Regions from separate parts of the Uliginosibacterium sediminicola genome, predicted to be linked through region 2. Evidence: predicted binding sites of a transcription regulator. Region 2 holds the regulator's gene; the other holds the start of a gene.
The links. The regulator FNR, encoded in region 2, switches genes on or off when oxygen is low (the NO sensors DNR and NnrR bind a similar motif). The targets are predictions, from matches to a motif close to TTGANCTAGNTCAA.
Positions count from the first base shown of each region.

Region 1: ABDB84_RS08280 (OmpW/AlkL family protein) is a predicted target of FNR. The motif match lies at 3,359-3,372, and genes of this name have one in related genera.

Region 1 covers NZ_JBDIVE010000003.1:285,927-301,985, forward strand. Annotated here, with positions in the region: gene ABDB84_RS08265 (cyclic di-GMP phosphodiesterase) at 1-39, shown strand, start outside; S-adenosyl-L-homocysteine riboswitch at 58-154, shown strand; gene ahcY (adenosylhomocysteinase) at 265-1,668, shown strand; gene metF (methylenetetrahydrofolate reductase [NAD(P)H]) at 1,771-2,628, shown strand; gene ABDB84_RS08280 (OmpW/AlkL family protein) at 2,701-3,291, opposite strand; gene ubiB (ubiquinone biosynthesis regulatory protein kinase UbiB) at 3,423-4,958, opposite strand; gene ABDB84_RS08290 (DUF805 domain-containing protein) at 5,115-5,489, shown strand; gene ABDB84_RS08295 (FAD-binding protein) at 5,486-7,711, shown strand; gene ABDB84_RS08300 (hypothetical protein) at 7,714-8,796, shown strand; gene ABDB84_RS08305 (Ldh family oxidoreductase) at 8,786-9,814, shown strand; gene hemE (uroporphyrinogen decarboxylase) at 9,935-11,059, shown strand; gene ABDB84_RS08315 (primosomal protein N') at 11,539-13,731, shown strand; gene ABDB84_RS08320 (glycine zipper 2TM domain-containing protein) at 13,823-14,353, shown strand; gene grxD (Grx4 family monothiol glutaredoxin) at 14,467-14,784, shown strand; gene argH (argininosuccinate lyase) at 14,853-16,059, opposite strand, start outside.
Region 2 covers NZ_JBDIVE010000006.1:225,886-241,944, reverse strand. Annotated here, with positions in the region: gene ptsP (phosphoenolpyruvate--protein phosphotransferase) at 1-1,784, opposite strand, end outside; gene ABDB84_RS12890 (LacI family DNA-binding transcriptional regulator) at 2,010-2,993, shown strand; gene rquA (rhodoquinone biosynthesis methyltransferase RquA) at 3,017-3,742, opposite strand; gene fnr (fumarate/nitrate reduction transcriptional regulator Fnr) at 3,839-4,606, opposite strand; gene ABDB84_RS12875 (response regulator) at 4,617-5,003, opposite strand; gene ABDB84_RS12870 (universal stress protein) at 5,209-5,649, shown strand; gene ABDB84_RS12865 (PAS domain-containing sensor histidine kinase) at 5,646-6,689, opposite strand; gene ABDB84_RS12860 (response regulator) at 6,838-7,527, shown strand; gene ubiT (ubiquinone anaerobic biosynthesis accessory factor UbiT) at 7,550-8,032, opposite strand; gene ABDB84_RS12850 (U32 family peptidase) at 8,029-8,940, opposite strand; gene ubiU (ubiquinone anaerobic biosynthesis protein UbiU) at 8,937-9,947, opposite strand; gene ABDB84_RS12840 (heavy metal translocating P-type ATPase) at 10,135-12,426, shown strand; gene ccoS (cbb3-type cytochrome oxidase assembly protein CcoS) at 12,468-12,611, shown strand; gene ccoN (cytochrome-c oxidase, cbb3-type subunit I) at 12,827-14,257, shown strand; gene ccoO (cytochrome-c oxidase, cbb3-type subunit II) at 14,285-14,890, shown strand; gene ABDB84_RS12820 (cbb3-type cytochrome oxidase subunit 3) at 14,926-15,111, shown strand; gene ccoP (cytochrome-c oxidase, cbb3-type subunit III) at 15,108-16,046, shown strand.

The DNA.
Region 1 (16,059 bases), on a different contig from region 2:
GATGCGCTGTGGCTGGGAGAGATGGCAAGGATCACTTGAGGCGGCTATAATCCGATTTCTTCCGAGGAGCGCTGCGAGAAGGCGGAGACGCAATCCACCCTCCCAGGCTCGGAACCTGGCCCTGTCCAGGCTGTTTCAACTGCGCTCACCTGTCAAACCGTGCCGGGCACGGGGACGGAATCGCTGGCCCGCGCTGGCACTTCCTCAGGTGAGCCGCATCGCAAGCTCCCCTCCCTCCCGGCCACACTGTTCAAGGAGAACACCGTGGCTGAAAATTTTTCCGATTACGTCATTGCCGATCTCAAGCTCGCCGACTGGGGCCGCAAAGAGATCCTCATCGCTGAAACCGAAATGCCGGGCCTGATGGCCATTCGCGAAGAGTTCGCGAGCACGCAGCCGCTCAAGGGCGCGCGCATCACCGGCAGTCTGCACATGACGATCCAGACCGCCGTGCTGATCGAGACGCTCACTGCGCTCGGCGCTGAAGTACGCTGGGCCTCGTGCAACATTTTCTCGACGCAGGACCATGCGGCGGCGGCGATTGCGGCGGCCGGCATTCCGGTGTTCGCGGTCAAGGGCGAGTCGCTCACCGAGTACTGGGATTACACGCACCGCATTTTCGAGTGGGCCGATGGCGGCTACTCGAACATGATTCTCGATGATGGCGGCGATGCAACCTTGCTGCTGCATCTGGGCGCCAAGGCCGAGAAAGATCTGTCGGTGCTGGCCGATCCGAAGTCGGAAGAAGAGACGATTCTCTTTGCCGCGATCAAGGCCAAGCTGGGGCAGGACGCGAGCTGGTACTCGACGCGTCTGGCACAGATCAAGGGCGTGACCGAAGAGACCACCACCGGCGTGCATCGTTTGTATCAGATGCATCAGCGTGGCGACCTCAAGTTCCCGGCGATCAACGTCAATGACTCGGTCACCAAGTCCAAGTTCGACAATCTCTATGGCTGCCGTGAATCCCTGGTCGACGGCATCAAGCGCGCCACCGATGTGATGATTGCCGGCAAGGTTGCCGTGGTGTGTGGCTATGGCGACGTGGGCAAGGGCTCGGCGCAGGCGCTGCGCGCGCTGTCCGCCCAGGTCTGGGTCACCGAGATCGACCCGATCTGTGCCCTGCAAGCGGCCATGGAAGGTTACCGCGTGGTGACCATGGAGTATGCCGCCGACAAGGCTGACATCTTCGTCACCACCACCGGCAATTTCCACGTCATCACCCACGAGCATCTGGTGGCGATGAAGAACAATGCCATCGTCTGCAACATCGGTCACTTCGACAACGAGATCGATGTCGCTTCGCTGGAAAAGTACCAGTGGGAAGAGATCAAGCCGCAGGTCGACCACGTGATCTTCCCCGACGGCAAGCGCATCATCCTGCTGGCCAAGGGTCGCCTGGTGAATCTGGGCTGCGCCACCGGCCACCCCAGCTATGTGATGAGCTCCAGCTTCGCCAACCAGACCATCGCGCAGATCGAGCTGTTCACCAAGACGGCGGAGTATCCGGTGGGCGTGTACACCCTGCCCAAGCATCTTGATGAAAAGGTCGCCCGTCTGCAGCTGAAGACGCTCAACGTGCAGCTGAGCACGCTGCGTCCGGACCAGGCGGCCTACATCGGCGTGCCGATCGAAGGTCCGTACAAGGCCGATCATTATCGCTATTGATTGACTGAGCGAGGGGCGGGGAAGCAGTGCTGTACGGCTGCCTTGCCCGTCCTTTCCTTCTCCGAATTTCATTTCGGCTCACGAAATGATGGACACGCTACGATGAACTCCCCACTCCCCACTCCTCACTCCGCGCTGCAATTTAGCGTCGAGTTCTTTCCGACGGCGACGCCCGAAGGCCTCGTCAAGCTGCGTGGCGTGCGTGACCAGCTCGCTGCACTGGGCCCGGAGTTCTTCTCCGTGACCTATGGCGCCGGCGGTTCGACGCGTGACCGCACGCTGCAGATCGTGCGCGAGATCCGTGCTGCAGGGCTGGATGCCGCACCGCATCTGTCGTGCATCGGCGCCACCGAAGCGAGCATCCGCGAACATCTGGCCGAGTTTCGCGAAGTTGGTGCCAAGCGCATTGTCGCGCTGCGTGGTGACTTGCCTTCGGGGATGGCCGATCCCGGCGAATTCCGTTATGCCAGCGAACTGGTGGCCTTCATCCGGCGCGAGTCGGGCGATGAGTTCCGCATCGAGGTCGCCGCCTATCCCGAGGTACATCCGCAGGCGCGCAGCGCAGCCAGCGATCTGCAGGCCTTCCTCACCAAGGTGCGTGCCGGCGCCAATTCAGCGATCACGCAGTATTTCTACAATGCGGATGCCTACTTCCGCTTTGTCGACGAAGTGCGCGCTGCCGGTGTCGACATTCCCATCGTGCCGGGCATCATGCCGATTGCCAGTTTCAGCAAGCTGGCGCGCTTTTCCGAGAGCTGTGGTGCGGAAATTCCGCAATGGATGCGCCGCCGCTTCGAGGCTTATGGTGATGATGCCGAAAGCATCCGTGCGTTCGGGCTTGATGTGGTCAGTCAGCTGTGCGAGCGTCTGCTGGCCGGCGGTGCGCCAAGCCTGCATTTCTATACGCTCAACCAGGCCAATCTCACCACGGCATTGATTGAACGCCTGCAGTCGAAGTAAGCGCCACCACAAAGAAAAAGCCCTCGTCGCTGGCTGCGCAGCGACGAGGGCTTTTTGCTTTTCTGTGCCGGCTTAGAAGCGGTAGCCGAAGCCGATGCCGAACAGCAGCGGATCGACATGCAGGGTGCCGACCTTGTTGCCATTGGCCTTCACATCGGTCGCGATTTTGACCTTCTTGACGTCGAAGTTCAGCGAGGTCTGCTTGGTCAGCGCGACATCGAAACCTGCTTGCAGCGCGTAGCCGAAGCTGTTCTTGTCGATGCTGAAGCCGTCCGGCAGGCTCACGCTGGAAATGCGCGTGTAGTTCAGGCCCGCGCCCACGTACGGCCGGAACGAAGATTCGGGCGTGAAGTGGTATTGCAGGGTGAGTGTCGGCGGCAATTGCTTGAGGCTGCCGATCTTGGTGCTGCCGGCCTTGATGTCGTGCTTTTGCGGATAGGTCAGGATCAGCTCAGTGGCGATGTTCTTGGTGATGAAGTACGAGATGTCGACTTCAGGCAGGAACTTGCCATTGACGTTCAGATTCAGTGGTGTGGTGTCGTGGTTATCGGGTGCCAGGTAGATGGCGCGAGCACGTACCAGCCAGGGCGAGTCGCCCGCTGCACTGGCGATCTGGGTGGCGCAGGCTGCCAGAAGGGCAGCGGCGATCAGCTTGTATTTCATTCAATTACTCCGCGTCACGGGGACAACCCCCATGCAGCGATTTCACGCGGAATCGGTCCGGCGTAACTTGATGAAAATCAAACAGCGCGGACGTACATGCATTGTGGAAAACGCTTAAAAGTGAGCCCCTGTCAGCGCAAAAGCAGCGCCAGCACAAGCCCGCAGAGCAGCAGCAGGGTGGCCACGCATGCATAGATCATTTTCTGCTGAGCTTCGATGCGCCGCCCCATGTTCTCCAGTGCGCGGCGTGCCTGTTCCGTGCTGTTGTCCTGCAAGGCCTGATGCATCAGGCGCGGCAGTTGGGGCAGGGTGCCAGCCCAGTTGGGCGCTTCATCACGCAGGTGGCGCAGCAGGGCGCGCGGCCCGACCTGATCGCTCATCCAGCGTTCGAGGAAGGGCTTGGCGGTGGCCCACAGGTCCAGATCCGGATTGAGCTGGCGACCGAGCCCTTCGATATTGAGCAAGGTCTTTTGCAGCATCACCAGTTGCGGCTGCACTTCCATCTGGAAGCGGCGCGCGGTCTGGAACAGGCGCAGCAGGGTCTTGCCGAAAGAGATGTCCTTGAGCGGCTTGTCGAAGATCGGCTCACAGACGGCGCGGATGGCGCTCTCGAATTCATCGACGCGCGTGCCCGGCGGCACCCAGCCGGCGTCGACGTGCGCCTGTGCGACGCGCTTGTAATCGCGCTTGAAGAAGGCGAGGAAGTTCTGCGCCAGGTACTGCTTGTCGCGGTCGGTGAGGGTGCCCATGATGCCGAAGTCCAGCGCGATGTACTGGCCCCGGCGCACGCCTTCGGTGGCGACGAGGATGTTGCCCGGATGCATGTCGGCATGGAAGAAGCCGTCGCGGAACACCTGCGTGAAGAAGATTTCGACACCGGCGCGCGACAGGGCGGCCAGATCGACACCGAGTGCGCGCATGGTGTCGATCTGCGAGATCGGAATGCCGTGCATGCGCTGCATCACCATCACCGACTTGCCGCAAAAATCCCAATACACTTCGGGCACTTGCAGCTGGGTCGAGTCCTTGAAGTTGCGCCGCAGCTGCGAGCAGTTGGCCGCTTCGCGCATCAGGTCCAGCTCGTCGTCTAGATGCTTGGCGAATTCGGCGACCACTTCGCGTGGTTTGAGGCGGCGGCCGTCGACCCACAGGCGTTCGATCAGCGCGGCGGCGGTGTCGAGCAGGGCCAGATCCTTGGCGATGATGCTCTCGATGCCGGGGCGCAGGATCTTGATGGCGACCTCGGTACCGTCCGGTAGCGCGCCGAAATGCACCTGCGCAATCGAGGCCGATGCCACCGGCTGCATGTCGAAGCGGGCGAACACCTCATTGACCGTGCGGCCGTATTCGGCCTCCAGGCGCGCCAGGGCTTGGTCGGTCGGGAAGGGCGGGACGCGGTCCTGCAGCTTGGCCAGCTCGTCGGCGAGCGCCGGGGCGAGCAGGTCGCGGCGGGTCGACAGCATCTGGCCGAACTTGACGAAGATCGGGCCGAGCGATTCGAGCGCCAGGCGCAAACGGACTTCCGGCGCTTCGCTGAAACTGCGTGCAGGCAGCACGCGGCGCAGGCAAGCGCCCACGCGGGTAGTCGCCGTACGGTCGAGGATCATCTGATCCAGACCGTGGCGCAGGGCAACCAGGCTGATGCGGGCAAGACGAAGGAGGCGCACTTTTCTGTCGGCAGAGGCAGGGATTCGCGATGGTAGTGCATTTTGCGCAGCGCGGTGCGGCGGCTGCGGCGGCGAAAGCGCTTGCGCAGATTCTGCGCAATGGCACAATCCTTACCGCATGACAGCACTTTCGACAAACCGAGACGCGGAGCGCGCATGTCGATGTCCTTTTATCAGCGATACCTTTCCCCGGCCGGGCGTCTCTCGCGTGGCTGTTTCAATGTGCTGTTGCCGCTTGTCTTGCTGCTGTTTGCCGCGCTTTACGTGCTGATCGAAGCGCTGGGCAGCGAGACGCTGACCTGGCTGCTCTATCCTTTTACGGCCTGGGCGCTGCTGGTCTTGCTGGCGCGCCGGCTGCATGATCAGGGCCGATCGCTGGCCAGCCTGCTGTGGGTGCTGCTGCCGATTGCCGGCCCGCTGTGGTTGTTGATCCTGTTGTGCTGTCGCGCCGGATCAGCCGGCGAAAACCAGTTCGGCGCCGATGCGCGCCTGCGTGACGCTGATTATCTGACGGTCGATATCCACTCATGAGTACTCAAGTGCTGGTCAATGACGTGACCGGACTCAATCCGGTTCCGGTGTGGTCGGTGTCGCGGCCGCTCACGCTGGCGCAGCTGCAGGAAGCGATTCGCCAGACGCGTTTGCCGATCTCGGTCGGCGGTGGGCATTTCAGCATGGGCGGCCAGACCACCAGCCCCGGCAGCTTGCATCTGGACCTGCGCGGGCTCAATCAGGTGCTGTTCTTCGCGCCGCAGGAAAAGCTGATCCGCGTGCAGGCGGGCATCCGCTGGTGTGACATCCAGAAATTCATCGATCCGCATGATCTGTCGGTCAAGATCATGCAGACCTATGCCAACTTCACGGTCGGCGGTTCGCTGTCGGTCAATGCGCACGGCCGCTACATGGGCCTTGGTCCGCTGATCCAGTCGGTGCGCAAGATCCTGTTGGTGCTGGCCGATGGCGAGTTGCTGGAAGCTTCGCCGAGCCACAATGCCCAGGTGTTCTACGCCGCCATCGGTGGTTACGGTGCGGTGGGCGTGATCGCCGAGGCCGAGCTGGAGCTGGCGGACAACTGCCGTGTCGAGCGCCGCGAAGTCAGCATGAGTGTGCAGAAGTATGCCGAGTGGTTTGCCCGCAGTGTGCGCAGTGCGCCGGGGGCGATCTTCCACAATGCCGACATCTACCCGCCGCACTATAGCCGCGTCCGCGCGGTGACCTGGACGGAAACCCGTCGCCCGGTGACCGTGCCGCACCGCCTGCAACCCTTCCGCCGCGCCTATCCGCTGCAGCGTTATTTCCTCTGGGCGGTGTCGGAGACGCCGCTGGGTAAGTGGCGCCGCGAGCACCTCGTGGATCCGGTGGTGTATTTCGGCCGCCCGGTGCATTGGCGCAATTTTGAGGCCGGTTACGATGTGGCCGAGCTGGAGCCGCCGTCGCGTGCCAGCAAGACCTATGTGCTGCAGGAGTACTTCGTGCCGCAGCGCCGGCTCGACGAGTTCGTGCCGAAGATGGCGGCAATCCTCGCACGGCACGAGGCCAATGTGCTCAACATCTCGATCCGCCATGCCGCGTCCGACCCCGGCTCCCTGCTCGCCTGGGCGCGCGGCGAGACCTTTGCCCTGGTGCTCTACTACAAGCAAAGCACGGCGGCGCATGCGCAGGCCAGCGTGGCGGTGTGGACCCGCGAGCTGATCGACGCAGTGCTGGCAGCCGGCGGAACCTACTACCTGCCGTACCAGCCGCACGCCACGCCGGAGCAGTTCCATCAGGCTTATCCGCGCGCGCGCGAGCTGTTTGCGCTCAAGCGCGAGCTCGATCCGCACTACCGTTTGCGTAATGTGCTGTGGGACAAGTACTACGCGCCGACGCTGAGCGCTTACGAGGAGCCCGAGGAGGCCGAGTCGGAGTTCCAGCGCGTCTACGGCAGCGTGCCGGCGCGCGATGATTTCTACCGCTTCCTGCAGAACATCTTCCACCTGTTCCCGCAGGATCGCCTGCATGCGCTGATTCACACCGCCAGCCGCCAGCACGATGACGATGCGGCGATCTATCGCCAGGTGCAGCAGCAACTGCCGCAGATCCGCCCCTTCCTGGCCGATTTGCGCTTCGCCTTGCCAGCGCTGCGCAAGCAAAAGCGCGAGATGGCGCGGCAGACCCTGCGTTTGCTCGGTGAGCGGCGCAGTCTAAGTGGCTATGTCGAGATCGGTAGCACCGGGCGTTACATCAGCGCGCTGCGCCGCCATGTGCGGGTGCGCGGCGATCTGGTCCTGCTCGGCGATACGGCGCCCGGCAATTCGCTGGCCGACATCATGGAGCGCGGCGGTCTGGCGCAGATCGGCCGTTTCCTGCCGCTCGATGGCTACGCGCCTTTCGGCCAGAAGCTGTTGCGCGACAACAGTGTCGATCTGGTGAGCTGCTACATCGGCCTGCACCACGTCAATCCGCCTGATCTGGCGGCTTTCCTGGCGTCCATCCACCGCGTGCTGCGTCCGGGCGGGCTGTTCATCCTGCGCGAGCACGATGTCGATACGCCAGAGATGCGCGATTTCGTCTCGCTGGCGCATAGCGTCTTCAATCTCGCTACTGGCGTCTCCTGGGAGCGCAATCTCGACGAGCCGCGCCACTTCCGTTCGGTCAATGACTGGGTGCAGCGGCTCGATGCGGCCGGTTTCACCGATACCGGTGCGCGCCTGCTGCAAGACCATGACCCGACGCGCAATGTGCTGATGTCCTTCACCAAGCGCGGGGTCTAGCCATGCGCCGCGCGCTCTTGCTGATCCTGCTGTGCTGCTGGAGCTTTGCCCGGTTCGCCTACGCCGCGCCGCTGCCGCAGATCCTGCCTGCCGACAGCGCGCCCGCCGTGATGGCGCCGCCCGCACACTGGCGCAGCGCCGAGCAGAGCTGGCTGACTTTCCCTGAGTGGTATCTGGTGCACAGCCCGGCCGAATACGCGCGTTACCTGGCCGATGATCGTCCGCCCAGCCAGTTTCCCTGGTGGGGGCATATCGGCCAGCTGTGGCGCAGCTATGCGCGGGTCAGCCAGGCCCAGCTGGCGAGCCGGCCGCGCCAGCTTAACCCCGGCTACCATCTGATGATCGTCGTGATCGCCACCAGCACGACTTGCGAATACGCCCTGCGCTCGCTCTACGAGCTGAGCATCGGCCGCCTCGCCGAACTCAGCCGCCAGCATGGTCCGACCGCCGAGGAACGCTTTGCTGCCAAGACTGCGCAGGACTACGTCGACTTCATCCGTGAGCGCCCCTGGTACGAGTTCGATTTTCTCGCCCGCCTCAAGAGTCTGTGGCGTGACACCGGCTACGGCGGCAATGACCTCCTGCGCAAATGGGAACGCAAGTACGCACTGAGCACCGAATACGGCATCAAGGCGGTCTATGCCTGGCTGATCGCCAAGGCCACCCGCGCCACTTACGACGCAGCGCAGCCGGTGACGGCGGTGTTTGTCGACCGCTGGCAGGACCGGCTGGTCGGCGGCTGGCCGGAGATCAAGCGCATCAAGAGCGTGCGCGAGGGCGGCGAGCTCTTGCTCTTGCCGCGTTACCACGGCTTCATCGCGCCGGCTGTGGCGATGGCGCGCAGCGGAACCAACTTCAGCGAAATTGCCGGCAATGGCGCTGATACGCGCCTGCTCCTGTCGGTTCTGGTGCCTGCAGACTGGGCGCCGGACAGCGAGGGTGCCGTCAGCGTCTTTGAACAGCCCGTGCTCAGCCGCCCCGGCGAAAAGCGCGTCGTCATCAGCGTGCCGATTCGTGATCTGGCGCAGAACCTGCGCGAACTCGACGGCATGGGCATCCACATCGAGCATATCTATGACTTCTGAGCAGGACTTCCGCATTCCCTATCCGCAACTGGTCGAGGCTCTCAGCACCGCCATGCAGGCACATGGGCTCGCTCCCGAGCTGGCCGACATCGAGGCGCAGATCATGGCCGAGGCTGACTTGCACGGCGTGCCCTCGCACGGCGTGCGCATGCTGCCAGCCCTGCTGCGCGGCTTTGACGAGGGGCGTGCCCATGCTCGCCCCGAGCTGCGCTGGGAGCGTGATTTTGGTGCCATCTGTGTGCTCGATGGCGACAATGGTCCAGGGCGTTACGTCGCACTGACCGCGATGCAGGCGGCGGTCGAGCGGGCCAGCCGCTTCGGCGTGGGCGTCTGCCTGGCCAAGCGCACCACGCATTGGGGGCGTGCTCATGCCTATGCCTTGCGCGCCGCGCAAGCCGGCTGCATCGGCCTGTGCACCACCAATGCAATCCAGACCATGGCGGCCTGGGGCGCCCGAGGCGCGGTGATCGGCAATAACCCGATTGCCATCGGCGTGCCGCGTGCCGCAGGGCTCGCGCCGGTGGTGCTCGATCTGGCCATGAGCCAGGCGGCCGTAGGCAAGGTCACTACCTGGCTGCGCGAGGGGCGCAGCCTGCCCGAAGGCTGGGGCGTCGATGCCGAGGGTAAGCCGAGCACCGATGCGCGCGCGATTCTGTCTGGTGCCGTGTCGCCGATGGGGGGACACAAGGGCGCCGGTCTGGCGCTGATGATGGAATTTCTCACCGCAGCCTTGGGGGGCGGCCTGTTCTGCAGCGAGATGCGCGCCACCAAGGGCCTTGAAACCGACGCCAGCAAGCTCTTCCTGGCCTTCAATATCGAAGCCTTCGGTGCGCCGGATTTCCATGCCGAGGTCGAGCGCTACCTCGACTATCTGCGAACCGAAGCCAGCTTCCGCGAAGCTTTCCTGTTCCCCGGCGAGCGCGGTTGGCAGGACTGCGCCCGCAACGAAGCGCTCGGCGTGCCGCTGCATGCCGAGATCGTCGATCAGCTCCGGCAGGCCGGTGTCGTGCTGGACTGAGTTGCCCACAATGCTGCCGCAGGGGCTGGCCGCCGCAGGTCATGGCGGCGCTGAAAAGCCAGCGTGAGGGCGGCGGCGGGCGGTACAATCCGCAGCTTCCCGATGTACCGGTACTGAGCGATGACCCGTCCGACCAACGACACGCTGCTGCGTGCCCTGCTGCGTGAGCCGACCGATTACACCCCCGTCTGGCTGATGCGCCAGGCCGGCCGTTACCTGCCCGAATACCGCGCTTCGCGCGCGCGCGCCGGCAGCTTTCTCGACCTCTGCAAGAATCCGGACTTCGCCACCGAAGTGACTTTGCAGCCGCTCGAGCGCTTCCCGCTGGACGCCGCGATCCTCTTCTCCGACATCCTCACCGTGCCCGATGCGATGGGCCTCGGTCTGTATTTTGCCGAAGGCGAGGGGCCACGCTTCGAGCGCCCCTTGCGCAGCGAAGAGGCGATCAAGGCGCTGGCCGTACCGCCGATGGAGAAGCTGAGCTATGTGTTCGACGGCGTCAGCGCGATCCGCAAGGCGCTCGATAACCGGGTGCCGCTGATCGGCTTCTCCGGCAGCCCCTTCACCCTGGCGTGCTACATGATCGAAGGCGGCGGCTCGGACGACTTCCGCAACGTCAAAGCGCTGATGTACAGCCGCCCCGAGCTGCTGCACCACATCCTCGACATCAATGCGCAGACCGTCACGGCCTACCTCAACACCCAGATCGACAGCGGCGCGCAAGCCGTGATGCTGTTCGATACCTGGGGCGGGGCGCTGTCGACGCGCGCCTATCGCGAGTTCTCGCTCAAATACATGCAGCAGATCGTCGATGGCCTCAAGCGCAGCCACGAGGGCGAACTGGTGCCGCTGGTGTTGTTCACCAAGGGCGGCGGCCAGTGGCTCGAAGATCTGGCGCAGACCGGCTGCGATGCGCTGGGCCTGGACTGGAGCGTCGATCTGGGGCTGGCGCGTGCGCGCGTTGGCCACCGTGTCGGCTTGCAGGGCAATCTTGATCCGGGCGTGCTGATGGGCAGTGCGGCGGGGGTCGAAGCCGAAGTGCGCGCCTTGCTCGACGCCTTCGGCCCGCATCATGGCCATGTGTTCAATCTGGGCCACGGCATCTCCCAGCATGCGCCGTACGACAACGTCAGTGTGCTGGTGTCCACGGTGCATGCCTACAGCCGCAGCCTGCGCGCCGAGCAGGATTTCAGCGAGGTGCAGCCGGCCGCCGAGGACTGGGTCAGCCCGCTGATCCTGGGGTAAGCCGTGTTCGGGCGGGAAGTGGCGCCGCTGCCCGTATTGCAGCTTTGTGACGGTGGAAAAGCCCTTGCTGCAAGGGCTTTTCTGGGCATGACGAAGTCATGAATAAGGCCTGTCCTGCGCTTCCGCCTACTTGACTTATTCACACAAAATCGTACTGCGCCGCAACAACGCTCTGTCTGCCGTAACGCGTTTGAAACTCACATTCAAGTCTTTGTTTATAAATGAAAATGCGCATGTATTTTGGCCTTAGCATGAAATGGCGGGCGATTGCAAGCGCACCAAGACAAAGTTTCGATAGATGGTTGCTCACAATTTTGTCCACAGGCTGTGTGGACAAGAAACCGCATCACGCAAGGACATGCATTTGCGCGCGATAGCTCATCAGACTCCTCACCAATGTCGCGCAAGTACATGATGCATCTAGGCTTGCTTCGGCGACGCCGCTGCGCAGCACGCGCGCGCGCTCAAGGTGGCGGCTGATGAGCACAGCGCGGATCGCCCGTGTCGCCTTGCCGCTGCCCAAACCACGCCTGTTCGACTACCTGGTCGAGGCGCATGAGGGGCTGGCGGTGGGGCTGTGCGTGCGCGTGCCTTTCGGCCCCGGCGAGAAAACCGGGGTGATCGTTGCGCTCGATCCCGCCGATGCGCCGCCGCGCGACAAACTGCGCACGGTGCGTGAAGTGCTGCTGGAGCTGCCGCCGTTGCCGGCGCAATGGCTGGCGATGGCCGAGTTCGCCGCGCGCTACTACCAGCATCCGCTGGGCGAGGTGATCGCTACCGCGCTGCCGCCGGGTTTGCGCCGCGCCGTGCGCCTGCCACGTGAGGATGATCCCCTGCTTGCCGCCACCGCCGCCGGCCGCGCGGCCTTGGCGGCGGCCAGCAAGCTGACGCGTGCGCTGGCGGCGGTCAGTCTGGTCTGCAGCGCCGGCTCGATGCGCCGCGCGATGCTGCTGGAGCAGCTCGACAATGCACGGCCGGGCGCCGCCAGCGAGGGCATTCGCCAGGCGCGCAACAAGGGCTGGCTCGAAGTGCTGGCGCCGGGCAGCAATATCGTGGCGGTCGACAGTTTCCAGGCCAATGCCGAGCAGGCGGCGGCCATCGAGCGCATCGGTGCAGCGCTGGGTCGTTTCGAGAGCTTCCTGCTGCACGGCATTACCGGCAGCGGCAAGACCGAAGTCTATCTGCAGCTGATTGCGCGCTGCCTGCTGCAGGGCCGTGCGGCCCTGATGCTGGTGCCGGAAATCGGCCTCACGCCACAGCTGCTCGAACGCGTGGCCGGGCGTTTCCCCGGCGCACGTCTGGTGGCCTTGCATAGCGGCCTGGCCGACGGTGCGCGCTCGCGTGGCTTTGTCCAGGCGCTGCGCGGGGAGGTCGACATCGTGCTCGGCACGCGGCTGTCGGTCTTCGTGCCTTTGCCTAACCTGGGCCTGATCGTGGTTGATGAGGAGCATGACGCTTCGTTCAAGCAGCAGGAAGGCCTGCGCTATTCGGCGCGTGATCTGGCGGTGTGGCGCGCACGTCAGGAGTCGGTGCCGGTGGTGCTCGGTTCGGCGACGCCCGCGCTGGAGAGCTGGCTGGCCGCCGACAGCGGGCGCTACACGCGGCTGAGCCTCAGCCAGCGCGCCGTGGCCGAAGCGCCGCCGAGCGTGCGCCTGATCGATACGCGCCGGCTCAAGCTGGATCAGGGCCTGTCACCGCAAATGGTCGATGCGCTGCGCCTGCGCCTGGAGCGCGGCGAGCAAAGCCTGGTCTTCCTCAACCGCCGTGGTTACGCGCCGGTGATCGCCTGCCCGAGCTGCAATTGGATCAGCGCCTGCCCGCACTGCTCGGCCAATATGGTGTTCCACCAGGTCGATGCGATCCTGCGCTGCCACCACTGCGGGGCCGAGGCGCCGGTGCCGCGCACCTGCCCGGATTGCGGCAGCCACGACGTGATGGCCTTCGGGCGCGGCACGCAGCGCCTCGAAGAGCGGCTCGGCGAATACTTCCCCGCCGCGCGCATCCTGCGCGTCGATCGTGATGCGGTGAAGACGCCGGCGCAATGGGCCTTCGTGCGCGAACAGATCGACACCGGCCAGGTCGACATCCTCGTCGGCACGCAGATGCTGGCCAAGGGGCACGACTTTCCGCGCCTCACCCTGGTCTGCATCGTGGGTGCCGATGCCTCGCTGTACTCCTCCGATTACCGCGCGCCGGAGCGCCTGTTCCAGCAACTGATGCAGGTCTCGGGGCGCGCCGGGCGGGCCGAGCTGCCGGGCGAGGTGCTGATTCAAACCGCCTTTGTCGACCACCCCTTGTTCCACAAGCTGACCGAGCACGACTTCCCCGGCTTTGCCGCCTTGCAGCTGGCCGAGCGGCGCCAGGCCGGCTTTCCGCCCTACAGCCACCACGCCGTGTTGCGTGCCGAAGCCAGCGATCTGGCGCAGGCGCTGGACTTTCTCAAGCATGCGCGCGAGCTGGCGCTGAGCCTGCAGGGCGCGGTGCGCCTGTTCGACCCGGTGCCGATGCGCCTGGTGCGGCGCGCCCGGCTGGAGCGCGCACAGCTGGTGGTCGAGGCTGATTCGCGCCCGGCCTTGCAGGCGATGCTCAGCGAATGGATGCGCCAGCTCTACGAGGTCCGCCTGGCGCGTGATCTGCGCTGGCATCTGGATGTCGATCCGGGCGATCTGTAGCGCGTGGTCGGTGCAACAACTGCTTACACACTGTTGCAGCTTGTTGGCCGCGTCTGCGTGAGGATGCAGACTCTGCTTTCAGGAGTGCATCATGAAAAAAATCTCGATCCTGCTGGCGCTGGCAGGCCTGGTGTCGGTGGCGCAGGCCAGCGAATTTGCGCCGGTGGTGGCCAAATCCGAAATCATCAAGAGCGTGCCGGTGTCACGCCAGGTGTGCAGCACCGAAACGGTCGAAGCTGCGCCTGATCGCTCGGCGGCTGGCGCCATCATCGGCGGTGTCGCCGGCGGTGTGCTGGGCCACACGGTCGGCAAGGGCGGTGGCAAGGTCGCTGCCACGGTAGTGGGCGCAATTGCCGGGACGGTGGTCGGTGACCGTCTGGATAATCAGGATGCCACGCCTACTACGCAGCAAGTCCAGCGCTGCCATACGGTGCGCGAACAACAGGATCAGCTGGTTGGCTACCGCGTGACCTATGAGTACGCCGGCAAGCAGTACAGCACGCGCATGGCACGCGATCCGGGCGATCGCGTCGAGCTGCAGATTAGCGTGGTGGGAGCCGATGTGGAGGCGCCGCCGGTGATTTATCGCGAGGTCGATGGACCGCGTCCGCGCCGATTCTGAGGGTTTTGGCAAGCTGCAGGCATGAAACAGGGCATGGCGCTCGCAATATTTGTCCGATAAAATTAGTCAGGTATTGTTTTGCCTAGCCAGCGCCCTGTTCCCTGGAGTCCCCCATGAGTACCCACGAAAAAATTCACCAAACCGTTACCAGCAACCCCGTTGTGCTCTTCATGAAAGGCACGCCGCAGTTCCCGCAATGCGGTTTTTCTTCGACGGTCGCACAGATCCTCAAGCAGTCGGGTGTGGACAGCTACACCGCCGTCAATGTGCTGGCCGATGAAGAAATCCGCCAGGGCATCAAGGACTACGCCAACTGGCCGACGATCCCGCAGCTCTACATCAATGGCGAGTTCGTTGGCGGCTGTGACATCGTCCGCGAGATGTACCAGTCCGGCGAGTTGAAGACCCTGCTCGACAGCGTCCAGAAATAAGCACGCGTAACACGTAAAAAAGCCCGGGCGAAGCGATTCGCCCGGGCTTTTTTACGTCGACGGCCGGATCAGGCGCCCAGTCGCAGGCGTGCGCGGGCGATGGCTTGGCGCACCTGGTTCGGCGCCGTACCGCCGATGTGGTCACGCGCGGCGAGTGAGCCTGCTATGGTCAGCGCGCTGGCCACATCGCTGTCCAGGCGTTCAGCTGCGCCGCTCACTTCATGCATGCTGGCGCGCAGTTCGTCCAGCGTGAAGTCGGCCAGATCACAGCCACGCGCTTCCGCCGCACGCACGGCGAGGGCAACGGCTTCGTGTGCGTCGCGGAAGGGCAGACCCTTCTTGACGAGGTAGTCGGCCAGATCGGTGGCGGTGGCAAAGCCGAGCTTGAGCGCTTCGAGCATGTTGTCACCCTTGACGCGGATGCCGGTGACCATGTCGGCGTAGATGCGCAAGGTGTCGATCAGGGTGTCGGCCGCGTCGAACAGCGGTTCCTTGTCTTCCTGATTGTCCTTGTTGTAGGCCAGCGGTTGGCCCTTCATGAGGGTCAGCAGGGCCACCAGATGGCCGTTCACGCGGCCAGTTTTACCGCGCACCAGTTCGGGCACGTCAGGATTCTTCTTTTGCGGCATGATCGAACTACCTGTGCAGAAGCGATCGGCCAGGTCGATGAAGCCGAAGCGCGGGCTCATCCACAAGATCAGCTCTTCGGACAGACGCGACAGATGGGTCATGGTGATCGCCACCGCCGCGCAGAATTCGATGGCGAAGTCGCGATCCGAGACGGCATCCAGGGAGTTTTCGCAAACGCCTTCAAAACCCAGCTCGCTGGCCACGAAGGCGCGGTCGATGGGGAAGGTGGTGCCGGCCAGGGCGGCGGCGCCCAGCGGCAGGCGATTGGTGCGGCGACGCGCATCCTGGAAGCGCTCGGCATCGCGGGAGAGCATCTCGAAATAGGCCAGCAGATGGTGCCCGAAGGTCACCGGCTGGGCGATCTGCAGATGCGTGTGGCCGGGCAGGGGCGTAGCGGCATGTTCCTCGGCGATCGTGAGGATGTTGCGCTGGAAGTCGGCGATCAGCAGCAGGATCTGGTCGATGGCGTCGCGCAGCCACAGGCGGATGTCGGTCGCCACCTGGTCGTTGCGCGAGCGGCCGGTGTGCAGGCGCTTGCCGGCATCGCCGACGAGGCCGGTGAGGCGGCGTTCGATGTTCAGATGCACGTCTTCCGCATCGAGGCTCCATTCGAAGGCGCCGCTGCGGATCTCGGTCAGGATCTGG
Region 2 (16,059 bases):
AGCGGACGGCCAGCCAGCGCAGCGATGGTGTCACGATAAACCGTGTATTGCTCGTCTTCGCTGGGTGCGCTGTCGCGTTCGAGGAACAGGAACTCGGTGCGCATCAGGCCGACACCTTCGGCACCGGCTTCCACCGCATCCGCCGCCTGTTTGGCATTGGCGACATTGGCGAACACGCCGACGCGGTGTCCGTCCGGCGTCATCGCCGGCTGGTCACGATTGGCGCGCATCGCCTCACGGCGCGCAACATAGGCGCGCACGGCGAGACGCGCCGATTCAAGATCGGCCGGCGAACACTTCAGGTAGAGGCAGCCGGCAGTGCCGTCGATGACCGCTTCCTGCCCGGCTGACAGCGCCAGCAGCGAGGGGCCGGCGGCTACCAGGGCCGGCAGGCCGAGCGTGCGTGCGAGGATCGCGGTGTGCGAGGTCGGGCCGCCGCTGCTGATCGCCAGGCCGACGACATAGCGCATATCGAGTTGCAAGGTGTCGGAGGGCGTCAGGTCTTCGGCAATCAGGATGCTCGGCTCGCGCAACACGATGGCGCGCCGTTCAATGCCCAGCAGGCTGGCCAGCACGCGCTCGCCGGCGTCCTGCAAGTCCAGTGCGCGGGCTGCGAGCAGGGCGTCAGGGAGCTGGCGTTGCTGATCGACACGGGCACTCAGCACCTTCTTCCAGGCCCAGGCGGCGCCGTGGCCACGCATGATGTCGGCAATCGCGCTGCGCATCAGGCCCGGGTCAGCCAGCAGTTCGCGCTGGGCAGCGAAAATCGCGGCTTCGCCAGCGCCGAGGCGTTCGCGGGTTTCAGCTTCGAGCGCGCTGAGTTCGCTGGACACCTTGCTGAGTGCAGCTTCCAGCGCTTCACCCTCGGCAATTGCGCCCTGGCTCTTGTCTTCCACTTCCAGTGCATGGGCTTCGTGACGCACCAGCTTGCCGACGGCCAGCCCCGGGCTGGCGGCCACGCCTTGCTGCTGGCGGCTGGCGCCGACCGGCTTCCAGGTCGGCGCATTGGCACGTGCCTGGGCGGCGGCGGCACGGGCGCGCTCGGCATCGGCATGTTCTTCAGCCGACAGGCGGGTCACGGTTTCGGCCAGATCCTTGACCGCCAGTTCAGCGCCCGCGCCACGCGCGGCAATCACGATCTGGCTGCCGCTGGAGATGCCCAGGCCGAGCAGGCCGGTGAGGGTCTTGGCATCGGCAGACTCTTCATCGCGCAGCACGCGGATCTCGCAGGCATGGCGCTTGGCCGTCTCGACCCACTGCGTGGCCGGGCGGGCATGCAGGCCGTTCGGATAGTCGAGGGTCAGTTCCAGCTTGGCATCGGCCGGCCAGGGCGTGGTCTTGGCGGCGGGCACGAAGGGCGTGTCGGTCAGCGCGGCGATGATGCGGCCGGGTTCATCGGTGCTCGCCAGCGCCTCGATTGCGCCTTCCTTCTGCATCAGGCGGGTGAGGCGGCGCAGGATCGCGATGTGTTCGTCCGACTGGGCGGCAATGGCGACGATCAGGCGCGCCGAGTTGTCGTCTTTCCAGCGCACACCGGCCGGCACCTGGACCACGGCGATGCCGGTGGACAGCACGTGGTGGCGGTCTTCGATCATGCCGTGGGGAATCGCCACGCCATTGCCGAGGAAGGTATTGGAGACGGCTTCGCGCTTGAGGAAGCTGTCGACATAGGGCGCGGCAATATAGCCGGCCTGGACCAGCAGCTCGCCGGCCATGCGGATTGCGGCCTCCTTGCTGGAGACGGGAGCGTTGATCGCAACGCAGCTGGGAACAATGATTTCCATGAGTGGAGGATCCGCAGGATTTGTTGAAGTATTTGTAATCGATTACATTGTATGTGTCAATCAAATAACTTGATACTTCTTGTCGTACGCCGCAGGTTTTGGCGTAAACTGCCCAAAATCAAGCACACGCGCTGATTGTGTGTGCTGAAAAATTGTCGTGTTTCAGCGCTCGTTCGCATTTTGGGCTGGAACTGTGTGTAATCGTTCTCAGGTTCTTGGTGAAAGATGACTAGGATTTCTGATGTCGCAAAGCATGCCGGCGTCTCGGTGGCGACCGTCTCGCGCGTGCTGGTCGGGCAGGGCAGTGTCAGCGAGGCCACGCGTGAGCGCGTGCTGGCCTCGGTCAAGGCGCTCGACTATCACCCCGACCTCGCCGCCAGGCGCCTGCGCTCGGGCAAGACCGACACCCTGGGCCTGATCGTCTCCGACATCCGCAACCCGTATTTCACCGAGGTCAGCCGCGCCATCGAGGACGTCGCCTACGCCCGTGGCATGCGCGTGCTGCTCTGCAATGCCGACGAAGACCCGGCCAAGGAACGCTTCTACCTGGACATGATGCGCGACGAAAATGTCGCCGGTGTGATCCTCTCGCCGACCTTGTCGCTGCTCAATCAGTACCGCGCTGAAGACTTCAGCTTTCCGCTGGTACTGGTCGACCGTTGCGATGCCAAGACCGAGGCCGATGCCGTGGTGCTCGACAATATCGATGCCGCCCAGCGCCTGACCCGCCATCTGCTCGAACGCAATTGCCGGCGCATCGCCTTCTTCTACGGTGCCGCCAGTGCAACCGGCAGCCAGCGCCTGGCCGGCTACCAGGCGGCGCTCGCCGAAGCCGGCCTCAGCGCCATCACCCAGCCAGTCAAGCCGACGACAGACGACGCCCGCCAGGCGCTGAGCACCTATCTGGAACGCCACCGCCAGACGCCGGACGCGGTGGTGGCGAGCAGCGGCCTGATCCTGCTCGGCCTGGTCGAAGGCTTGCGCCAGCATGGTTTGCGCTATCCGCAGGATGTGATCGTCGCCGGTTTCGACGACATGCCCTGGACGCGCATCGTCACCCCCGACATCACGGTGATGGCGCAACCGACGGCCGACATCGGCCGCACCGCGATTGAACTGCTGCTGGCGCGCATCGCCCAGCCGGGCCAGGCGATGCGCCGCATCGTCATGCGCGGTGAGCTGATCGTGCGCGGTTCCAGCGCCGCCTGAGTTGCCGGCGCGCTGAACTGCGTTTAACTACGCGCTTTGGGACGCGCGCTGACGATCTGGTAGACGCCGCCGAAGATCGTGCGCTTGTGCCAGTCGTAGTCCTCGGCGTGGCTGGCGTAGTGGCGGATCTCGTGTTGCCAGAGTGCGTCGGCAAAGGGTTCGAGCAGGCGATTGACCCACTTGAGGATGTAACGCACCGGCTGCCACCAGGCCGGCTTGTGGTAGTCGACGAATAGGGCTTCGGCGTTCTCGGGCAGCTGGCTGAGGATGTTGTCGACGATGCGCCGCTTCCAGTTGTCCGGCACTTCGTGCAGCAGGAAGAAGCTGCAGATCAGATCGCAGGGCGCGGCAACGCGGAACTGGCCGGCATCGGCATGACGCAGCTGCGCCCAGGGCATGTCGTCGAGCTTGCGGTGAGCGTGTTCGAGCTGGATCGGCGTCACGTCGGTGAGCGTGAAGTGCCCCTCGCTGCCGCAGCGCTGCGCGGCACGGCGCACCAGATCACCATAGACATGGGCCACCTGCCAGACATGCATGCCGGGCTCGATCCGTTCCAGATAGGCCTGCATCAGGCGCTGGTCATTGCCGAACAGCAGGGTTCTGACGACGCTGTTGCGATCGAGCCAGCGCACCCAGCGCGGACTGACATAGGCCCAGTCGTAGACGTCCGTCATGTAGGCGGGCAGGGCCGGTTGTTGCGGGGCGGGATGCTCGATCTCGCGCTTGAAACTGCTCTCAATGCTGCTCATGGCGACGGTGACACTATCCAGTGGTGAGGTCGCAAGGCGATACCTCAGCGCGGTGAGGCACAACCGCCCCACCGGGTATTCAATGCAAGCGGCCGATCAGAGTCCGGAAGTTGCCGGTGCCGCCACATCCTTGAGACCTTGCGGGTCGAGGATGACGACGTGCTTCTGCTTGATCTGGATGAGCTTCATGTCATCGAAGCGCGACATCACGCGGCTCACCGTCTCCAGCTTGAGGCCCAGATAGCTGCCGATTTCCTCACGCGTCATGCGCAGGTGGAATTCGGTCGGCGAGTAACCGCGAGCGCGGAAGCGGCGCGACAGGCTGACCAGGAAGGTGGCGACTCGTTCTTCGGCACGCATGCTGCCGAGCAGGACCATGACGCCTTGTTCGCCGACGATCTCGCGGCTCATGATGCGGTGGAACTGCTTTTGCAGGCCGGCAATTTCACGCGAGGACTCTTCCAGACGGGCGAAGGGGATGGCGCAGACTTCGCTGTCTTCGAGGGCGATCACATCGATGATGTGGGCGTTGGTGCCGATGCCATCGAGGCCGATCAGATCGCCCGACATCTTGAAGCCGGTCACTTGGTCACGGCCATCTTCGGTGGCGATGCAGGTCTTGAAGGAACCGCTGCGCACCGCGTAGAGCGAGCGGAACGGGTCGCCGGCGCGCTGCAGGCTCTCGCCGCGCTTGAGACGACGACGCGTAGCGACCAGACCGTTGAGGCGCAGTACATCGTCCTGGGCCATACCCTGGGGCAGGCACAGCTCGCGCAGATTGCAGTTGGTGCAACGAACGGCGTTGGTGTCCTTGGCAAAGTTGCAGGCGTCGTTTTGTTGTTGGATCTCTGTCGTGGCAAGCATGTCGTTTTCCTCAGTGGTTTCGGCTATGGAGAGGGAGCGCTTCCTTGATCCGCTCGAATTCTTCTGTCTTGTCGAAGAACCAGCGGGCGCCGGCCTCCATGTAGAAGCGTCTGTATTGCGGCGTGGCATGGTTGGTCAGCACGATGAAGTCAATGTGGGGCACGTGGGGGCTGATGGCTCGGATGACCTCGATGCCTTGCCCGCCGATGAGCTGGATATCCAGAACAACACAATGCGGCTGTGTATCGAAAATCCCCTGCACAGCGCCAGCCGGCGTGTCGGCTTGTCCGACGATGCGAACGTCGTCAATGGCGCTGAGAAGCTCGACCAGACGTGCCCGTATGGCTGGTGAGTCCTCGACGATGAAGACGTCGGTGGTTTGTTTTGTGGTGTTCATGGGATGAATTGTGGTCGTGTCCAGCCCCCGCGAACATCGGCCGTGCCTGCATCAGCGTGTCGGCGATGGCTCATTTGCGCTTGGTCAAATGCCGCCTGTATGTAGGAATTCCCTTACACGCCGCTGATGCTTGATACGCGTCAAGGCAGTCGGTGGGCGTCGGCATAGCGTGGGGACTTGGACGACATCCGAAAGGAGATCCACCATGTACAAGCATCTGCTCGTGCCGACCGATGGCACGGAACTCTCCAATCACGCACTGAACCAGGCCACAGCGCTGGCGCGCTGCCTGGGCGCGCGCATTACGGTCTTATACGTGCAGGAGGAGTGCCCGCAGCCAGTCGTGGCCGACGGCTTTACCAGCGCGGGTTTCGAGGAAGACTTTGTGCGCAACAGCGCTGAAGCGGCTCAGAGCATCCTCAGCCAGGCCCGTGCCGTGGTCGAACAGGAGGGCGTAGCCTGCTTCTGTCGCACGGCGACCAATGCCTCGCCTTGGCAGGAGATCGTGCACACCGCCCAGCTCGAAGGCTGTGACCTGATCTTCATGGCTTCACATGGCCGTACCGGCCTGAGTGGCCTGATCATCGGCTCCGAGACCCACAAGGTGATCACCCATTGCAAGATCCCGGTGTTGGTTTGCCGTTAGGCGGGCTTGCCATCCGCGGCGCAAGTCTGCGGTGAGGGCAACCACAGTTCGACCGTGGTGCCTTCTCCCGGCGCGCTGGTGATGCGTGACTCACCGCCGAGCAGGTAACCACGCTCGCGTACGCCCAGCAGGCCGTGGGAATTGCGCTTGCGCGGACTTTGCAGCGAGAAGCCGCTGCCATCGTCCTGCACGCGCAGATGGATCTGCTCGCCGCCGCTCTCGATCAGCACCGAGACCTTGCTCGCCTGCGCATGCTTGGCGATATTGGTCAGCGATTCCTGCAGCACGCGGAATACCGCTGTGGCATGCGGATCGCCAAAATCCAGCGAACCAACGATCTGCACGTCACAGACCGCATCCGAACGGTCGGTGAATTCCTGGATCACCCATTCGACGGCGGCAGCCAGGCCGAGGTCGTCGAGCATCAGCGGGCGCAAGTCTGCCGAGATGCGTCGTGTGGCGGCCACGGTTGAATTGAGCATGCTCTCGATGCGCGCAATGCGCTCGGCCATTGCCGTGTTCTGCGCCGGTACTTCATGACGCAGGGCGATGACATCCATTTTCAGCGCAGTCAGCGACTGCCCCAGCTCGTCGTGCAATTCACGCGCAATACGGCTCTTCTCCTGCTCGCGGACCGATTGCGCCAGCGCCGCCAGTTCGCGCAGTTCCTCACGCGAATGACGCAGCGCTTCATCGGCGCGGACGCGTTCCGTTACATCACGCAGAATCACCGTGTAGAATTTGTGACCGTTCTCAGCGATGTGAGAGATCGAGGCTTCCAGCGGGAATTCCTCGCCGTTGCGGCGCAGACCGGCGAGTACATGCAGGGCGCCCATGCGGCGCGCGCTGATGCCGGTTTCGCCAAAGCGGCGGACATGCTGGCCATGCGCGGCGCGAAAACGTTCCGGAATCAGCAGGTTGAGCGGTTCGCCAATCACCTCGTCGCGGCTGTAGCCGAAGACCACCTCGGCGGCGGCATTGAAAATTACGATGCGTTGCGTTTCATCTACGGTGACAATGGCGTCCATGGCGGAATCCACGACACCTTTAACCAGGACGCCAAGATGGTTTTGATCGAATGTATCCACAGCCTGCCCTTGCCAAAAGTTGCGCTAGTATAGGCTGCAGCAATCGACTTGCGCATCTCCGCGCAAGACCATTGCGATATCGTCCCTGACAGAAGCCCCAATGAGTACATTTGCACCGACCCGCATTCTTGTCGCCGACGACCATACCCTCATGCGCGAGGGCCTGCGGCGAATCATCGAAGGCGCGCAGGACATGCGCGTAGCGGCGGAAGCCACCAACGGCCACGAAGTGCTGGCCCATGTGCGACGCGGCGAGGTCGATCTGGTCTTGCTTGATCTGTCGATGCCGGGCAAGAGCGGGGTGCCGCTGATCAAGCAGATCAAGGAAGAATTCCCGCGCCTGCCGGTGCTGGTGCTGACCATGCATCAGGAAGAGCAATATGCGGTGCGCTCGATCCAGGCCGGCGCCTCAGGTTACCTGACCAAGGAAAGCGCCGGCACCGAGCTGGTAACGGCGATTCGTCGGGTGGCCAGCGGGCGCCTGTTCATCAGCCCCGAGGTGGCCGAGCAGCTGGCGATGAATGTGATGCCCGGCAGCCACAAGGAGCTGAGCCACAAATCGCTGTCCGACCGTGAATTTGAAGTGTTCCGCCTGATGGTCGAAGGCGCCTCGGTCACTGACGTGGCCGATCGCCTCAAACTCTCGGCCAAGACGGTGAGCACGCACAAGGCGCGCATCCTGCAGAAGATGAATATGCAGTCACTGGCGCAACTGGTGCGCTATGCCGTCGAGAACGGCATCATCGGCGACGCCGAAGGCAGCCACGCGACCCAGGACGAGGCGCCCTGAGCGGCACAGCCAGTTTCCTGATTTAGCGCGCCGCTTGCAGCCAGGCCGGGCGCTCGCAGGCGTCGAGCCAGTTCTTGATCACCAGCCCCAGTTCGGTATCTCCGGAAATCTTCAGGCGACGCTGAAAGAACAGCGTGTCGGCATCCATGCTGCCGCGTGCCATCAAGACAAAATCTGCCAGCGTGGCGCTGATCTCCAGATCGGCCTCCGGCAGCTGCCAGAGCGGCCGGAAGCGGCCTTGCTGGCAGGCGAATGCGCAGCGCAGGCCCAGATCACTGATGCCGATGATGAAACTGTGACCGTCCAGTTCCTCGGGCGGCGTCAGCCAGGTGGCGCGACGCGCAATCTCCAACAAGAGCGCGCCATGCGCTGACACCAGGGCCGGCGGCAGGCGTTCGCCGAGACGCGCCATGAAGGGGCGCGGCGTCGGCAGATTGCTCAGTACGCTGGCGGCGAGCTGGCCGAGCAGGGCCGGCGGGGTGCGCAGCAAGCTGTCCTTGTTCATACAAGCTCCAAGTGTTCGATGCCGGCATGGCCATGCCAGTAGCCATTGCAGAGGCGAATGCCTTCCGGCGGTTTGACGGCTTGCGGCTGCTCGCCACGCCGTACCGCGTCGAGCGCGAGGATCGCCTCCAGGGTGCCCTGCGATTGCGGGCTGACGCGCAGCACATCGACACCGGCCTGAGCCAGATTCGCCGCTTGATTGATCAGGTCCAGACAGGCGGCCGATTGCGTCTGGATGCCATTGATGGCGAGAAAGTCCTGCGATTCCCGAGTGCGCAGATCGAGCCCGTCGGGGTGCTCGCTGCAATGGAAATTGCAATCGTCCTTGCGGCGGTGAAAATGCCGGGCGGTAAAGCAGCGGGAGGAGAAGGCCAGCGGCATGCGCCCCCAGACCATCACTTCGGCCTGCAGCGCGGACGGCTTTTCAGCGATCAGCTGGCGCAGCGTGTGCTGGTCCATTTCCAGCGGCGCGACAAAGCGCGTCGCGCCAAGGCTGTGCAGCCAGGCCAGGGTCTCGCCGTTGTAAGCGTTCAGATGCGGGCCGGCGACAAAGCCGCGCCCGCCGCGTGCGCGGATCGCGCCGACCTCGCCAGCTTCCACCGCAAAGTCGTCCTGCTCGCAGATCCGCTGCATGGCCATCGCCTCGCTGCCCGATTCGATCAGGGTGCGTGTCGACAGCAACACCTGTTTGCCCGAGTCGCGCAGCATGCGCGCCAGATCCAGCCATTCTTCGTGGCGCAGAGCGTGGCGGCGGCTGCACACGGTCTCGCCCAGATAGATGATGTCCACCGGCGTCGAGGCGACATCGACGTAGAAATCCAGGGTTTCCTGTTGGGTCCAGTAGTAGAGCAGGGGGCCGAGCGCAATGCGATAGGCCGGAGCGCCGTTGCCGGCGTGTGTCGCGTTCATTTCCATGGTCGGTCAAATGCTCCCTGGGTGACTTGCGAACCTTCCGCATGCGCGGCTAGCGCGGCCTGCCATTCGGGTCTGGCGGAGTAGCGCGCCGGATTGCTGAGGGCGCTATCGAGCGCGCTGCGCAAGGTGCTGGTGACTTGTGTGACATAGGCCGGACTGCGCTGGCGCCCCTCGATCTTCAGCGCCGCAACGCCCATCTGAACCAGGCGCGGCAAGAGGCTCAGCGCGTTGAGGCTGGTCGGCTCTTCGAGCGCGTAGTCAGGCGCGCCGTCACAACCGCCTTCGTGTACTGCGAAACGGCCCTTGCACAGCGTCGGATAGGCCGCAGCTTCCTTGGGTGCGTAGCGGTCGATGAGAATGCCGTTCAGCCGCGCTTCGAGCTGGCCATCGTGTTCGATCCAGCGCACCGCATGCGCCGGTGAGCAGACACCCTTGTTATTGGGTGAATCGCCGGTGGCGTAGGACGAGAGCAGGCAGCGCCCCTCGGCCATCACGCACAGACTGCCAAAGCCGAAGACTTCGATCTCGACACTGGTCTTGTTGATCAGCTTCTCGATTTCGTTGAGCGTCAGCACGCGGGGCAACACGGCGCGGCGGATGCCGAATTGCTCGCGCATGAATTCGATGGCACCGGCGTGGGTCGCCGAACTCTGCACCGAGAGGTGCAGGCGCATGTCCGGATAACGCTTGCTGGCGTAGGCGAGCAGGCCCGGATCGGCGAGGATGACCGCATCGGCGCCCAGCGCGTAAGCGGTATCGACGGCGGTATGCCATTCGCCGACGCGCCCTGCTTGCGGAAAGGTGTTGATCGCGAACAGCACCTTGCGGCCCATGCGGTGCGCCAGTTCGACGCCTTCGCGCAGCTGTGCTTCGCTGAAATTGAGCCCGGCGAAATTGCGGGCATTGGTGGCGTTCTTCAGCCCCAGATAGACAGCATCCGCGCCGGCCTGCAAGGCCGCCTTGAGTGCTGCGAGACTTCCCGCGGGAGCGACGAGTTCCATGTGTATAGATGAGCAGCCAGAATGAGCTGCAGGCTAGCCGCATGAGCGCGCTCGTGGCTTGTCGCGGGTCAACGCAGCATGGAACGTCGCCCCCCGGCTTGCCGTCTGCGCTTGACCCAGGTCAAATAGTCGCCAGCGCCGCTCGCTTAGTCTGTAATGGGCAGCTATCTGCCGGAGAATTGTTTGCGTGGCTTTTGAAACTCTTGACCCCAGTCTTGCCTTGCCGGCGGGCCCCGGCGCGGCCATTGCGTCGGACGCGCGCTATCAAGCGCTGGATGACGCCGAGCTGCAGGCGCAATTTAGCCGTCCTGCCGAGCAAGAAGGCCTGACCGAATCCTGGCTGCTGGTCGATGGCATGGTTTGCGCAGCCTGCGCGCAAAGCATCGAACAGCGCCTGGGCGGCATGCCGGGCGTGCACCGTGTGCAGGTCAATGCTGCCGCCGGCCGTGCAAAACTGATCTGGGATCAGCGCCAGACCGCGGTGTCGACGCTGTTTGCCGCCATCGCCCAGCTCAATTACCGGCCCTATCCGGTGCAACACATCGAGGGCGATCTGCAGCGCCGACGCCAGCAGCGCCAGGCACTGTGGCGTCTGTTCGTCGCCGGCTTCTGCATGATGCAGGTGATGATGTATGCCACGCCGATCTATTTCGCGACGCCCGGCGACATCACGCCGGATATGGAACAGCTGCTCAAATGGGCCAGCTGGCTGCTCAGCCTGCCGATCGTGCTGTTCGCGGCCGGACCGTTTTTCCGCAGCGCCTGGCAGGATCTGCTGGCGCGCCGCATCGGCATGGATGTGCCGGTTTCGCTGGGCATCCTGATCACCTTCGTGGCCAGTTCGCTGGCCCTGATGCAGCGCAGTGGCGAGGTGTATTTCGATTCGCTGTCGATGTTCGTGTTCTTCCTGCTCGGCGGCCGCTATCTGGAAACCCTGGCGCGCAACAAGGTCGCCGGCAATCTGGAACAGCTCGCCAAGCGCTTGCCAAGCTCGGTCGAGCGTCTGCTCGATTACCCGGCCTCTGGCGAATCCCGCCCGGCGCTGGCGCACCAGCTGCGCAGCGGTGATGTACTGCGCATCCTGCCCGGCCAGGCTTTTCCGGGCGATGGCGTGGTGCTCGACGGCCACAGCGCGGTGGATGAAGCCCTGCTCACCGGCGAAGGACAGCCGGTCGACAAATCGCCTGGCGATCCGCTGGTCGCGGGCAGTTACAACCTGCATGCGCCGCTACTGATGCGCCTCGAACGCCTGGGGCGCGATTCGCGCTTTGGCGAGATCGTCGCCCTGATGGAACGCGCCGCCAGCGAAAAGCCCCGTCTGGCGGCGCTGGCCGACCGCTATGCAGCGCATTTCCTGCTCGCCGTGCTGGTGCTGGCAGCGCTCGCCGCCGGCGTGTGGCGGCTGATCGAACCGGCACGCGCAATCTGGGTGGCAGTGGCGGTACTGGTGGTGACCTGTCCCTGCGCCTTGTCGCTGGCGACGCCGGCGGCGATTCTCGCTGCCAGTGGTCGGCTGGCCCGCGAAGGTGTGCTGGTGGCACATCCGGCGGCGCTCGAGGCGATGGCCGAAGCGCAGCGCGTGGTTTTCGACAAGACGGGCACGCTGAGCCATGAGCAGGTCTTGCTCAAGTCGGTCCAGGTCGTGCGCGAAGGCTTTGATGCGCAGCGCGCACTGGCGCTGGCGGCGGCGCTCGACGCGCAATCCCTGCATCCGATTGCACGGGCCTTGCAGCGCGCCGTGGCGACCGAAGCGGCGCCGCTCAAGCTCGAATCCCTGCACGAAGAACGCGGCCAGGGCGTCGAAGCCTGGTTCGAGGGTGAGCGCTACCGGCTCGGCCGCGCCAGTTTCGCCTGGCCAGATTTCCGTATCGAGGACAGCATCGATGTCAGCAGCCTGTTGGCCGACCAGAACGGGCCTATCGCCGTACTCCATTTCGGCGAACGGCTGCGCGAGGATGCGGTCGCTGCGCTGCAGGCTTTGCGCGTTCAGGGCTTGCAGCTTGCGATGTTGTCGGGCGACCGCTCGCACAGCGCAGCCGCCATCGCCGCCCAGGCCGGCATCAGCGAAGTGCTCAGCGAACAGACGCCGGAGAGCAAGCTGGCGGCGCTGGCGGCCTGGCAGCAGGGTGGGGCGGGCCGTGACGCACAGCGCGTGATCATGGTCGGCGACGGTATCAACGACGGGCCGGTGCTGTCGCGCGCCGATGTTTCGGTGGTGATGGGTAGCGGCGCGCCGCTGAGCCAGTCGGACGCCGATCTGGTGCTGCTCTCCAACCGCCTCGGCGATTTGCCGCTGGCCATTGCGCTGGCGCGCCGCACGCAAGCCATCATCAAACAGAATCTGTGCTGGGCAGCCGCTTACAATGCACTCTGCGTGCCGCTGGCCATGCTCGGCTGGCTGCCGCCCTGGCTCGCAGGCTTGGGCATGGCGGCCAGCTCCTTGCTGGTGGTGCTCAATGCACTGCGCCTGGCGCGCTGAATTGCGAATCCGCACATACTGATCGAGAGCGACAATACATCTTGGATATCCTGCTTCTGCTCGTACCGCTGTCAGTCGTGCTGGTCTTCATCATCGTGGTGATCTTCTACTGGGCCTTGCAGGAAGGGCAGTTTGAAGACCTCGAATCGCCCGGTCGCGAGCTGCTCGACGACGACGACCGCTGAGTGTGACGCCGCGCCGCAAGGGCGCTGTCATGTCAATGCCGCGGAACGACCCGCCTTGTGCGCTGCGCCATTGACCACGCGGACCTCAGTAGATTCCCGTATGCCGGGTGCTTTTGTGCTTCGGAGCTTGCGTTGTTTGATATACATCAAGTTATCGCGGGCTGCATGCCGACAAACTGCCAGCGAGTCACCTGATAGGTTTTTCCATGACAAACATCAATAGCGCAGAGCACTTCAACTATCGCGTTGTCCGGTTGTTCTCGGTCGCGTCGGTAATCTGGGGGGTCGTTGGCATGCTGGTCGGCGTAATCATCGCCTCCCAGCTCACTTGGCCCGAACTCAACTTCGGTATTCCCTGGCTGACTTATGGCCGCTTGCGTCCCTTGCATACCAATGCGGTGATTTTTGCATTTGGTGGCTGTGCGCTGATGGCGACCTCGTACTACGTGGTGCAGCGAACCTGTCAGGTGCGTCTGTTCCTCGGCAAGCTGGCGGAATTCACCTTCTGGGGCTGGCAGCTGATCATCGTGGCTGCGGCACTTACCTTGCCGCTGGGTTACACTCAGGGTAAGGAATACGCCGAGCTGGAATGGCCGATTGACATTGCCATTGCTGTCGTCTGGGTGGCCTATGCAATCGTCTTCTTCGGTACGATTGCCAAGCGCCGCGTCAAGCACATCTATGTGGCCAACTGGTTCTACGGCGCCTTCATCCTCGCCGTGGCACTGTTGCATATCGTCAATAGCGCCGCGCTGCCAGTGTCGATGCTGAAGTCCTATTCGGCTTACTCGGGCGCGCAGGATGCAATGGTGCAGTGGTGGTATGGCCACAACGCGGTGGGCTTCTTCCTCACCGCCGGCTTCCTCGGGATGATGTACTACTTCATCCCCAAGCAAGCCGAGCGTCCGGTCTATTCGTATCGCCTGTCCATCGTCCACTTCTGGGCGCTGATCTTCACCTACATGTGGGCGGGTCCTCACCACCTGCATTACACCGCGCTGCCTGACTGGGTGCAGTCGGTCGGCATGCTGTTCTCGCTGATCCTGCTGGCACCGTCCTGGGGCGGCATGCTCAACGGCGTGCTGACCATCTCCGGCGCCTGGCACAAGCTGCGTGATGACCCGATCCTGCGCTTCCTGATCGTCTCGCTGTCCTTCTACGGCATGTCGACCTTTGAAGGCCCGATGATGGCGATCAAGACGGTCAACGCCTTGTCGCACTACACCGACTGGACGGTGGGCCACGTGCACTCCGGCGCGCTAGGCTGGGTCGGCTTCGTCAGTATCGGCAGCCTGTACTACCTGATTCCGCGCATGTTCGGTCGCGACAAGATGTACAGCATCAAGGCCATCGAACTGCACTTCTGGATTGCCACCATCGGTGTGGTGCTCTACATCTCCGCGATGTGGATCTCCGGCGTGATGCAGGGCTTGATGTGGCGCGCGATCAACGCCGACGGCACGCTGACCTATACCTTCGTCGAGAGTGTTAAAGCGAGCTTCCCGTTCTACGTCGTGCGTTTGTGTGGCGGCCTGATGTACCTCACAGGCATGCTCGTGATGGTGTGGAATATGGTGATGACGGTGCGCGCTGGCCGCGCAGTCGACGCGCCGATTCCTGTTCCGAAAACATTGGCCCACGCCTGATCGCCTACACATTCCGGGATTCCTGACATGAGCTTTACTCACGAAAAAATCGAAACCAATAACTGGTTGATGATTGCCCTCATCCTGCTGGTGATCACGGTCGGTGGTCTGGTTGAAATCGTGCCGCTGTTCTTCCAGCACTCCACCACCGAGCCGGTGCCGGGCCTCAAGCCTTACACCCCGCTGCAACTGGCTGGCCGCGACGTATTCCTGCGCGAAGGCTGCTACGGCTGCCACTCGCAGATGATTCGTCCGCTGCAGGCGGAAACCCTGCGCTATGGCCACTATTCGGTGGCTGGCGAATCGGTGTGGGATCACCCCTTCCAGTGGGGCAGCAAGCGTACCGGGCCTGATCTGGCACGCGTTGGTGGTCGTTACACCGATGAATGGCATCGCATCCACCTGAACAATCCGCGCGATCTGGTGCCGGAATCGAACATGCCCGCTTACCCCTGGCTGAGCGAGAACAAGGTTGATCCGAAGGCCGTGGCAGCAAGTGTGCGTGCGATGCGTACCCTGGGCGTGCCCTACACCGATGCGGATATCGCCCAGGTGCCGGAATCGATTGGCCAGCACACCGAACTCGACGCCCTGATTGCCTACCTGCAAGTGCTCGGCACGGCAGTCAAGTGATCAGCATCCAGTACAGCAACTAAAGAGAATCCAGAATGGATATCAATACACTCCGTTCCGTCAGCACGGTGATGTCGTTCTTCATCTTCATCGGCTTGATCTGGTGGGCGTTCCGCCCGGCTAACGCCGCGCAGTTCCAAGAAGCATCCATGCTTCCTTTCGCACTGGACGAGATGCCAGTCGGTGATACCCAAACTTCTGCCGAAGGACAGCAACGATGAGCGATTTTGTCAGCGATTTCTGGAGTTACTACGTCGGCATCGCCGTCATCCTCAGCATCGTCGCCTGCGCCTGGCTGCTGTGGGTGATGAGCCGTGGCAAGACCACGCCGAACCGTCCGCTCAAGGAAGGCGAAGATCCGCGCCTGGCCGTGGGCACCACCGGCCACGTGTGGGATGAAACCCTCGAGGAACTCAACAATCCCTTGCCGGGCTGGTGGGCGGGCCTGTTCATCATCACCATCGTCTTCTCGCTGGTGTATCTGGTGTTCTACCCGGGCTTGGGCAGCTTCCAGGGGCAATTCGGCTGGACTTCGGTCAAACAGTACGAAGCTGAAAAGCAGGCAACCGATGCCGCTGTCGCGCCGCTCTATGCCAAGTTTGCCAGCCTGACGACCGAGCAGCTGGCTGCCAACCCCGACGCGATGGCCGTGGGTGAGCGCCTGTTCCTCAATAATTGCGCGCAATGCCATGGTTCGGATGCACGCGGCAACAAGGGCTTCCCCAACCTGACCGACAATGACTGGCTGTATGGCGGCACGCCGGAGAAGATTCATGAGACCATCACCAAGGGTCGCAATGGCGTGATGCCCTCGATGGCCGCAGCCGTCGGCAGCGCTGACGACGTGACCAATCTGGCCAACTACGTGCTGTCGCTGTCGCAAAGCGGTGGCGATCCGCTCAAGGCCAATCTGGGGCGCGAGAAGTTTGTCGTCTGCGCCGCCTGTCACGGTCCGGAAGGCAAGGGCAATCAGGCGGTTGGCGCACCGAACCTCACCGACGGCATCTGGCTCTATGGTTTCGGTCTGGACAAAGTGATTGCCGCAATCAACGGCGGCCACAATGGCATGATGCCGGCGCAGGAAGGCAAGTTGTCGGCCGGGCAAATCAATATCCTGAGCGCCTACGTCTGGCACTTGTCGAACAAGGCTCCTTGATTGCTGCCTCCGC